3 regions of the Streptomyces sp. CAU 1734 genome follow, and region 1 is predicted to be linked to each of the others. Evidence: predicted binding sites of a transcription regulator. Region 1 holds the regulator's gene; each other region holds the start of a gene.
The links. Region 1 encodes HrcA, which represses chaperone genes, less so after heat shock. Its sites were predicted from a motif close to TTNGCACTCNGNNNNNCNGAGTGCNAA; they were not measured.

Region 1 (3,352 bases):
GGCGCCCGCTCCCGGCCTCCCTCGCGGCGCCCGCACCGGCTCACCCCCGGCGTGCGCCCCGCCCCGCCCCCGCACCCCGTCCCGCGCCCGCCCGCACCCCGTCCCGCGCCTCCTACGCCCTCTGCGCCCCGCCGCTGAACCGTTCCGCCAGAGTGTCCCGCTGAGCGCGTACGAAGGCGGCGTCCACCACCGCGCCGTGCCCCGGCACGTACACCGCGTCCTCCCCGCCGAGTGCCAGCAGCCGGTCCAGCGCCGCGGGCCAGCCGGACGGCACCGCGTCGGGCCCCGCCTGCGGCTCGCCCGACTCCTCCACCAGGTCCCCGCAGAAGACCACCGCCGGGGATCCGGGCACCAGTACCGCCAGATCATGGCCGGTGTGCCCCGGCCCCACATCGGCCAGCACCACCCGCCGCCCGCCGCCCAGATCGAGCGTCCGCTCCCCGGAGACCGGATGCGACGGCTCCACCAGCAGTTCGGCCGACTCCGCCGCCTCGGCCTCCGGGACCCCGAACCGCACCGCGTCCGCCCGCAGCGCCTCCCGCTCCGCCGGCAGCACGGTCTCCGTCCCCGCCGCGCCGAACACCGCCACCCCGGCGAAGGCCGCCGTCCCCATCACATGGTCGAAGTGCGGATGGCTGAGTGCGATATGCGTCACCCTCCGGCCGCCGAGCAGCGCCTGCGCCTGGAGGCGCAGTTCCGCCCCCTCCCGGAGCGTGGAGCCCGTGTCGTACAGCAGGGCGCCCGCCGTGCCGGCGATCAACCCACAGGTGGCGTCCCAGCCCGGCAGCCTGCGCCGGCCCACCCCGTCGGCCAGCCTTTCCCAGCCGAACTCTTCCCAACTCGCGTTCATGTCGCGACGTTACCGGGAACGACCCGCGAGGGCGCGCGGTAGCGTGGCCGGTCGCCCTTGCTAGGGGCGTACCCCTCGGCCGTACACTGGCACGGAGAAATCTGGCACTCGCACCCCTTGAGTGCCAGGCAGTGACCGAAGAACCACCGAGGGAAACACAGCTGGAGGTGTGCGCGATGCTCAGTGAACGCAGACTGGAGGTGCTTCGCGCCATTGTCCAGGACTATGTGGGCACCGAGGAGCCGGTCGGCTCCAAGGCCCTCACCGAGCGGCACCGGCTCGGCGTCTCACCGGCGACCGTCCGCAATGACATGGCCGTACTGGAGGAGGAGGGCTTCATCGCCCAGCCCCACACCAGTGCCGGACGCATCCCGACCGACAAGGGCTACCGGCTCTTCGTCGACCGGCTCGCCGGGGTCAAGCCCCTCTCCTCCGCCGAGCGCCGCGCCATCCAGAGTTTCCTGGACGGCGCCGTCGATCTCGACGACGTGGTGGGGCGGACGGTACGGCTGCTGGCGCAGCTGACGCGACAGGTCGCCGTCGTCCAGTACCCCTCGCTGACGCGTTCCACGGTCCGGCACGTGGAGCTGCTGGCCCTCGCGCCCGCCCGGCTGATGCTCGTCCTGATCACGGACACCGGCCGGGTCGAACAGCGCATGATCGACTGTCCGGCGCCCTTCGGCGAGACATCCCTCGCGGATCTGCGGGCCAGGCTCAATGCCCGGGTCGTCGGCCGCCGCTTCTCGGACGTGCCGCAGCTGGTGCAGGATCTCGCCGACTCCTTCGACCCCGAGGACCGGGGTACGGTCTCCACCGTGCTCTCCACTCTGCTGGAGACCCTGGTCGAGGAGACGGAGGAGCGGCTGGTGATCGGCGGCACGGCCAATCTCACCCGCTTCGGCCACGATTTCCCGCTGACCATCCGGCCGGTGCTGGAGGCGCTGGAGGAGCATGTGGTGCTGCTCAAGCTGCTCGGCGAGGCCAAGGAGTCGGGGGGCATGGGCATGACCGTGCGTATCGGTCATGAGAACGCCCATGAAGGGCTCAACTCAACCTCCGTGGTCGCCGTCGGCTACGGTTCGGGCGACGAAGCAGTCGCCAAACTCGGCGTGGTCGGACCGACCCGCATGGACTACCCCGGAACGATGGGAGCGGTACGCGCAGTGGCACGTTACGTCGGACAGATCCTGGCGGAGTCGTAAGTGGCCACGGACTACTACGCCGTACTCGGCGTGCGCCGCGACGCATCTCAGGACGAGATCAAGAAGGCATTCCGGCGGCTCGCCCGCGAGCTGCACCCGGATGTCAACCCCGATCCGAAGACCCAGGAGCGGTTCAAGGAGATCAACGCCGCTTACGAGGTGCTCTCGGACCCGCAGAAGAAGCAGGTCTACGACCTCGGCGGCGATCCGCTCTCCCAGTCGGGCGGTGCCGGCGCGGCCGGCTTCGGCGCCGGCGGCTTCGGGAACTTCTCGGACATCATGGACGCGTTCTTCGGGAACGCCTCCCAGCGCGGGCCGAGGTCGCGCACCCGGCGCGGCCAGGACGCGATGATCCGGCTGGAGATCGACCTCAACGAGGCGGCCTTCGGCACCACCAAGGAGATCCAGGTCGACACCGCCGTGGTGTGCACGACCTGCTCCGGCGAGGGCGCCGCGCCCGGTACCTCCGCGCAGACCTGTGACATGTGCCGCGGTCGCGGCGAGGTCTCGCAGGTCACCCGGTCCTTCCTGGGCCAGGTCATGACCTCGCGGCCGTGTCCGCAGTGTCAGGGCTTCGGCACCGTGGTCCCGACCCCGTGCCCGGAGTGCGCGGGCGACGGCCGGGTGCGGTCCCGCCGCACCCTGACCGTGAAGATCCCGGCCGGTGTCGACAACGGCACCCGGATCCAGCTCGCGGGCGAGGGCGAGGTCGGCCCCGGCGGCGGTCCCGCCGGTGATCTCTATGTCGAGATCCATGAGCTGGCCCACCCGGTCTTCCAGCGCCGCGGCGACGACCTGCACTGCACGGTCACCATCCCGATGACCGCGGGCGCCCTCGGCACCAAGGTGCCACTGGAGACGCTCGACGGGATCGAGGAGATCGACATCCGTCCCGGGACCCAGTCCGGACAGTCGGTTCCGCTGCACGGCCGGGGCATCACCCATCTGCGGGGCGGCGGCCGGGGCGATCTGATCGTGCACGTCGAGGTGATGACGCCGTCCAAGCTCGACCCCGAGCAGGAGCGGCTGCTGCGCGAGCTGGCGAAGCTGCGCGGCGAGGAGCGGCCCACCGGGCAGTTCCAGCCCGGGCAGCAGGGGCTCTTCTCCCGGCTGAAGGACGCCTTCAACGGCCGTTAGCGGGACGGCGGACGGCGACGCGCCCGTACAGCGGCCGTCGCCTCCGCCGCAGGGACGACGCGCTCGCCGGGCGGCATGTGCCGTCACCCGGCAGCCGCATCCGGCACACGCCGGTCCCGTCCGGCACAAGGCGGTCGGGTCCGGCACAAGGCGGTCGGGTCCG
Region 2 (3,352 bases), on a different contig from region 1:
GATCAGGGGTGCCGCCCTTCGGCGTACTGCGGAACTACCGATCCCGGGGGATCAGAAGTCCATGTCTCCGCCCGGCATACCGCCCGGAGCGCCGCCCGCGGCGGCCTTCTCCGGCTTGTCGGCGATGACGGCCTCGGTGGTGAGGAAGAGCGCGGCGATCGACGCGGCGTTCTGCAGCGCGGAACGCGTCACCTTCGCCGGGTCGATGATGCCCTCGGCGATCATGTCGACGTACTCACCCGTCGCGGCGTTGAGGCCGTGACCGATGGGAAGGTTGCGCACCTTCTCGACGATGACGCCGCCCTCGAGACCGCCATTGACGGCGATCTGCTTGAGCGGGGCCTCCAGGGCGAGCCGCACGGCGTTGGCGCCGGTCGCCTCGTCACCTTCGAGGTCCAGCTTCTCGAAGACCGAGGAAGCCTGGATGAGCGCGACGCCGCCACCGGCGACGATGCCCTCCTCGACGGCCGCCTTCGCATTGCGAACGGCGTCCTCGATGCGGTGCTTGCGCTCCTTGAGCTCGACCTCGGTCGCGGCACCGGCCTTGATGACGGCCACGCCGCCGGCCAGCTTCGCCAGACGCTCCTGGAGCTTCTCGCGGTCGTAGTCCGAGTCGGAGTTCTCGATCTCGGCACGGATCTGGTTGACCCGCCCGGCGACCTGGTCGCTGTCACCGGAGCCGTCGACGATGGTCGTCTCGTCCTTGGTGATGACGACCTTGCGGGCGCGGCCCAGCAGGTCGAGACCGGCGTTCTCCAGCTTGAGGCCGACCTCTTCCGAGATGACCGTGCCGCCGGTGAGGATGGCGATGTCGTTCAGCATGGCCTTGCGGCGGTCGCCGAAGCCCGGGGCCTTGACGGCGACGGACTTGAAGGTGCCGCGGATCTTGTTCACGACCAGCGTGGACAGGGCCTCGCCCTCGACGTCCTCGGCGATGATCAGCAGCGGCTTGCCGGACTGCATGACCTTCTCCAGCAGCGGAAGGAGGTCCTTCACGTTGCCGACCTTGGAGTTCACGATCAGGATGTACGGGTCGTCCAGGGACGCCTCCATACGCTCCATGTCGGTGGCGAAGTACGCCGAGATGTAGCCCTTGTCGAAGCGCATACCCTCGGTGAGCTCCAGCTCCAGACCGAAGGTCTGGGACTCCTCGACGGTGATGACGCCTTCCTTGCCGACCTTGTCCATGGCCTCGGCGATGAGCTCGCCGATCTGGGTGTCAGCGGCGGAGATGGAGGCGGTGGAGGCAATCTGCTCCTTGGTCTCCACATCCTTCGCCTGCTCCAGCAGCGCACCCGAGACGGCCTCGACGGCCTTCTCGATACCGCGCTTCAGGGCCATCGGGTTGGCACCGGCGGCGACATTGCGCAGACCCTCGCGGACGAGCGCCTGAGCCAGAACGGTCGCGGTGGTCGTACCGTCGCCGGCGACGTCATCCGTCTTCTTGGCGACTTCCTTGACCAGCTCGGCGCCGATCTTCTCGTACGGGTCCTCCAGCTCGATCTCCTTGGCGATGGACACACCATCGTTGGTGATCGTGGGCGCGCCCCACTTCTTCTCAAGGACGACATTCCGGCCCTTGGGACCGAGGGTGACCTTGACGGCGTCGGCGAGCTGGTTCATCCCGCGCTCAAGGCCGCGCCGTGCCTCCTCGTCGAACGCGATGATCTTTGCCATGTGAAGTGTCCTCCACGGACTGGGTGGGAAGCTCTGGCGGACCGCGCTGGCGCCCGCGACGGACGGCCTGCCCACCGTGCGGGTCATGCCCCGTGCGGCGTGCGGGCCTCACCGACCCGGTCCATATGTGGCACTCTCACTGGGAGAGTGCTAACGCCAATGATTAGCACTCGCCCCCTCCGAGTGCAAGCGCCTTCCCCCGGAACAGGACCCTCCGCACCGGGTTCAAGCCGGGTGCGGGCGGTCTCTCACGGGCGGTCGCGGCAGGTGGGGCGCCCTGCCCGGGCCGTTGTGCGGCCGGGTGCGACTGGCCCGGTCCATTCGGCCCGCCCCACGCTCTTCGGCCCCGTGTTCGGCGCGGTGGCGGCCGGAACGGCCGGAGCGGGACGGTGCCGGGGCGGGTGCGCGCGCATGACCGGCGGCAGGCGGGGTGCTCGCGCCGGCGGGGCGGGCGGGTCGGCGGACGCGGGGCCGCAGGGACCGTGCACGCGATGCGGCCGGGCGCGGGGCCGCGCCGCACGGCCGCGTCACGCGCCGCGTCCGGGCCCGGACACTCTCTGTCCCGGACACTCTCTGTTTGTGGGCCGCACACATGTGGGGTCCGCACCCCGTGACCGGGATGCGGACCCCACATGCGTGAGCGCGTCGGTGGCCGATCGCGTCGCAGATGTTCGCAGATTCAGACCGCGAGCTTGACCATGTCAGCCTGCGGGCCCTTCTGCCCCTGTGAGATCTCGAACTCGACTCGCTGACCCTCCTCCAGGGTGCGGTATCCGTCCATTTGAATCGCGCTGTAGTGGACGAATACATCCGCACCACCGTCGACCGCGATGAAGCCGTAGCCCTTCTCCGCGTTGAACCACTTGACGGTGCCCTGAGCCATGCCTAACTCCCCTATTACTGGCCCTTGCGCAGGACCGCACCTCGCGGACCCGGGTCAGACCTCCACCGGCTTCAACTCCCCGCCAGCGGCGGTGAGTCATTGGCGGTGTGCGCCGGAACGCGTCGACCGCGGCTGAATGTATCTGTCCAACTGCCCTCTGCAACAGGTCAATCGGACGAGAAATCCCGGCCTCGGCGAAGGGGTAATTGGCCCGAATTCAAGAAATTCCGGGGCAAGTCGGGCCGGGCAAAAAAGACGTAAGAGACAAACCAAGCAGGCACATTGGCTGTTTCTTGTCGTGCGCGGGCGCATTCTCATATGTAGCCCGGCGGGCGCATCGACGGCGCGTTCCCCAACTGTAGCGTGCTCAACCCTATGGAATTGCCCCCTCCGTTTCTATTGCGGAGGGGGCAATCGAGGTGACGTTGCGTAGACGCCGGCCGGGCTCAGCCGCCCGCGACGGCGGGGATGATCGAGATGCCGGCGCCGTCCGGCGTGGCGGTGTCGAGACCCTGGGCGAAACGGACGTCGTCGTCGTTCACATACACATTGACGAAGCGGCGGAGCTTGCCCTGGTCGTCCAGGACCCGGGCGGCGATCCCGGTGTGGTTCTTCTCCAGGTCCGTGATCACCTCGGAGAGGGTCGCACCCTCGGCCGGGACCTCCGCCTTGCCGCCGGTGTAGGTGCGGAGAATGGTCGGGATGCGGACGTTGACGCTCATCTTCAGATCTCCCAGGGGTTTCAGTGGGCCAGACCGGCGTCGCGGAACGCGTCCAGGCTGGGGCGGATGG
Region 3 (3,352 bases), on a different contig from region 1:
CGGCGCAGCCGGGTGGCGATGGCCAGCTCCCGGGCGGGTTCGAAGTCGCGCAGGGCGGCGAGCAGGGCCCGGCCCTCGGGGGTGAGGAGGAGGGAGAGGTCGTTCACCTGGACATTGTGGGCCAGGTGACGGGGGTGTTGTGGGCCAGGCGGGGGATGGAGCCCGCCGCGGCGGCGGTGTCGGCGGGGTCGGGGGGACCCCGGCTGACAGGATCCGGCGCCATGCAGCTAAACAGACAAAAAGAAAAATGCGGACAGGTTGAGTCACCGGTCCCGGACGCGGCTCCGGAACCCCCGCGGGCCTCCGGGGAGCCGGGACGCGGGCGCGGGCGGGTGCTCCGGCAGCGGCGGCTGGTGCTCGCGGCGGCCCTGCTGATGGCCTTCCTGGGGTCGGCCTGCGCGGCGGAGAAGCCGGACGGCCGCGAGGCCGCCGGGCGCGCCGCCGAACGGAGCGAGGCGGCGGGGAAGGCCGCCGCGGGGGCCGCCGGCAAGGCGGAGCCGGGGGCGCCGGGGCGGGCGGCCGAGCGGCTCCCGTTCGCGGAGCGGGTCAAGCGGCAGCAGGCGGCCCGGGCGGTCGCCGCCCGCAAGTGGCGGCTCGACAAGGTCCCGCTGCCCGCGCCGGAGCCGCCCGCCGAGAAGCCGGAGATCACCACCCGGGACGGATTCGAGGTGGAGGACGGCGACGAGCTGCCCCCCGTCTTCACCACGGTGCCGGTGGAGGAGAACGTCGTCTTCCTGACCATCGACGACGGCTCCGAGAAGGACCCCGAGCTGCTGAGGATGATGTCCGACCTCCAGATCCCGTACAGCTCCTTCCTCAGCGACTACGTGATCAACGACAACTACGGCTACTTCCGCGAGATGCGCGACCGGGGCGTCACCCTGCACAACCACACCCTCAATCACCGCTACATGCCCGGCCTCTCCTATGCGGAGCAGAAGAAGGAGATCTGCGGGCAGCAGGAGAATCTGGAGCGGCTGTACGGGAAGCGCCCGCAGCTCTTCCGGCCGCCGTACGGCAACTACAACCGCGACACGCTCGTCGCCGCGAAGGCGTGCGGGGTGCGGGCGGTGCCGCTGTGGGCCGCCGAGGGGTTCCCCGACCGGATGGAATGGCGCGAGTGGGACAAGGATCTTCACCCCGGCGACATCATCCTCACCCATTTCCGGGGTCCGGGGGACTGGGAGGGGACCATGCCCGACATGATCCGGCAGGTCATGAAGGTGGTGACCGAGAAGGGGTACGCGATCGCCAGGCTGGAGGACTACGTCTGACCGCGCCCCGGCGGGCCTGACTGTATTTCCGCAGGCCGGGACGGGTGCGGGCGGTGGCGAATGGCGGGAGCGAAGGCGCGCGGGAGGGGCGTGCGGGCCTTCGCGGCACGCCCCTGAGGGGTGCTGAAATCCCGCCATGAGAGGCACCGCATTGGCACTCCGCTTGACCGAGTGCTAATCGCGGTCATAGTCTCGGCTCTGGCACTCCCCACAGGAGAGTGCCAACGCAGCGACAGGCAGGTCCGGCACCCGCGACGACGGATCCACCTGGTCGCCACCCAGACAGTTAACCCCGTGAGATCTCCGAAGGGGGAGGTCGGATCGTGACGACCGCCAGCTCCAAGGTTGCCATCAAGCCGCTCGAGGACCGCATTGTGGTCCAGCCGCTCGACGCCGAGCAGACCACGGCCTCCGGCCTGGTCATTCCGGACACCGCGAAGGAGAAGCCCCAGGAGGGCGTCGTCCTCGCTGTTGGTCCGGGTCGCTTCGAGAACGGCGACCGTCTGCCGCTCGACGTACAGACCGGCGATGTCGTTCTCTACAGCAAGTACGGCGGCACCGAGGTGAAGTACAACGGCGAGGAGTACCTCGTCCTCTCGGCCCGCGACGTGCTCGCGATCATCGAGAAGTAGGTCGGATTCCGGGGTTCGCCCCGGAGCCTCCGCACCCCGTTTGTTTTTGAACTGCGCCCCTGGCCCCCGCTGACAGTCATATCCGGGCGCTGGGGGCGTCGTTCATATTCACTGAAGAGGACTGAAACGCTCCATGGCGAAGATCCTGAAGTTCGACGAGGACGCCCGTCGCGCCCTCGAGCGCGGCGTCAACAAGCTTGCCGACACGGTGAAGGTGACGATCGGCCCCAAGGGCCGCAATGTCGTCATCGACAAGAAGTTCGGCGCCCCGACCATCACCAACGACGGTGTCACGATCGCCCGCGAGGTCGAGCTCGACGACCCGTACGAGAACCTCGGCGCCCAGCTCGTGAAGGAGGTGGCGACCAAGACCAACGACATCGCGGGTGACGGCACCACCACCGCCACCGTGCTGGCCCAGGCGCTGGTCCGCGAGGGCCTGCGCAATGTCGCCGCCGGCGCCTCCCCGTCCTCGCTGAAGAAGGGCATCGACGCCGCGGTCAAGGCCGTGTCCGATGAGCTTCTCGCGACCGCCCGTCCGATCGAGGACAAGTCCGACATCGCTGCCGTGGCCGCGCTCTCCGCGCAGGACCAGCAGGTCGGCGAGCTCGTCGGCGAGGCGATGGACAAGGTGGGCAAGGACGGTGTCATCACCGTCGAGGAGTCCAACACCTTCGGCCTGGAGCTCGACTTCACCGAGGGCATGGCCTTCGACAAGGGTTACCTGTCCCCGTACATGGTGACCGACCAGGAGCGTATGGAGGCCGTCCTCGACGACCCGTACATCCTGATCAACCAGGGCAAGATCTCCTCCATCCAGGACCTGCTGCCGCTGCTGGAGAAGGTCATCCAGGCGGGTGGCTCCAAGCCGCTGCTGGTCATCGCCGAGGATGTCGAGGGCGAGGCCCTGTCGACCCTGGTCGTCAACAAGATCCGCGGCACGTTCAACGCCGTCGCCGTCAAGGCGCCCGGCTTCGGTGACCGCCGCAAGGCGATGCTGCAGGACCTGGCCGTCCTCACCGGCGCCACGGTCATCGCCGAAGAGGTCGGCCTCAAGCTCGACCAGGCCGGTCTGGACGTGCTGGGCAGCGCCCGCCGCGTGACGATCACCAAGGACGACACCACCATCGTCGACGGCGGGGGCAACTCCGGCGACGTCGCGGGCCGTGTTGCCCAGATCAAGGCCGAGATCGAGAGCACCGACTCCGACTGGGACCGCGAGAAGCTCCAGGAGCGCCTCGCGAAGCTCGCCGGCGGCGTCTGCGTGATCCGTGTCGGTGCCGCCACCGAGGTGGAGCTCAAGGAGAAGAAGCACCGTCTGGAGGACGCCATCTCCGCGACCCGCGCCGCGGTCGAGGAGGGCATCGTCTCCGGTGGTGGCTCCGCTCTGGTCCACGCCGTCAAGGTGCTGGAGGGCAACCTCGGCAAGGAGGGCGACGAGGCCAC

Region 2: the regulator HrcA is predicted to act here: its motif matches at 1,805-1,831, upstream of groL (chaperonin GroEL).
Region 3: the regulator HrcA is predicted to act here: its motif matches at 1,426-1,452, upstream of groES (co-chaperone GroES).

Annotation. Positions count from the first base shown of each region.
Region 1 is NZ_JBDQQP010000002.1:474,066-477,417, reverse strand. It holds gene AAFN69_RS05775 (MBL fold metallo-hydrolase) at 113-850, opposite strand; gene hrcA (heat-inducible transcriptional repressor HrcA) at 1,027-2,052, shown strand; gene dnaJ (molecular chaperone DnaJ) at 2,053-3,189, shown strand.
Region 2 is NZ_JBDQQP010000022.1:4,210-7,561, reverse strand. It holds gene groL (chaperonin GroEL) at 52-1,677, opposite strand; gene AAFN69_RS31425 (cold-shock protein) at 2,357-2,560, opposite strand; gene AAFN69_RS31420 (MoaD/ThiS family protein) at 3,007-3,282, opposite strand; gene thrC (threonine synthase) at 3,303-3,352, opposite strand, start outside.
Region 3 is NZ_JBDQQP010000004.1:351,209-354,560, reverse strand. It holds gene AAFN69_RS09855 (methyltransferase domain-containing protein) at 1-107, opposite strand, end outside; gene AAFN69_RS09850 (polysaccharide deacetylase family protein) at 375-1,274, shown strand; gene groES (co-chaperone GroES) at 1,598-1,906, shown strand; gene groL (chaperonin GroEL) at 2,040-3,352, shown strand, end outside.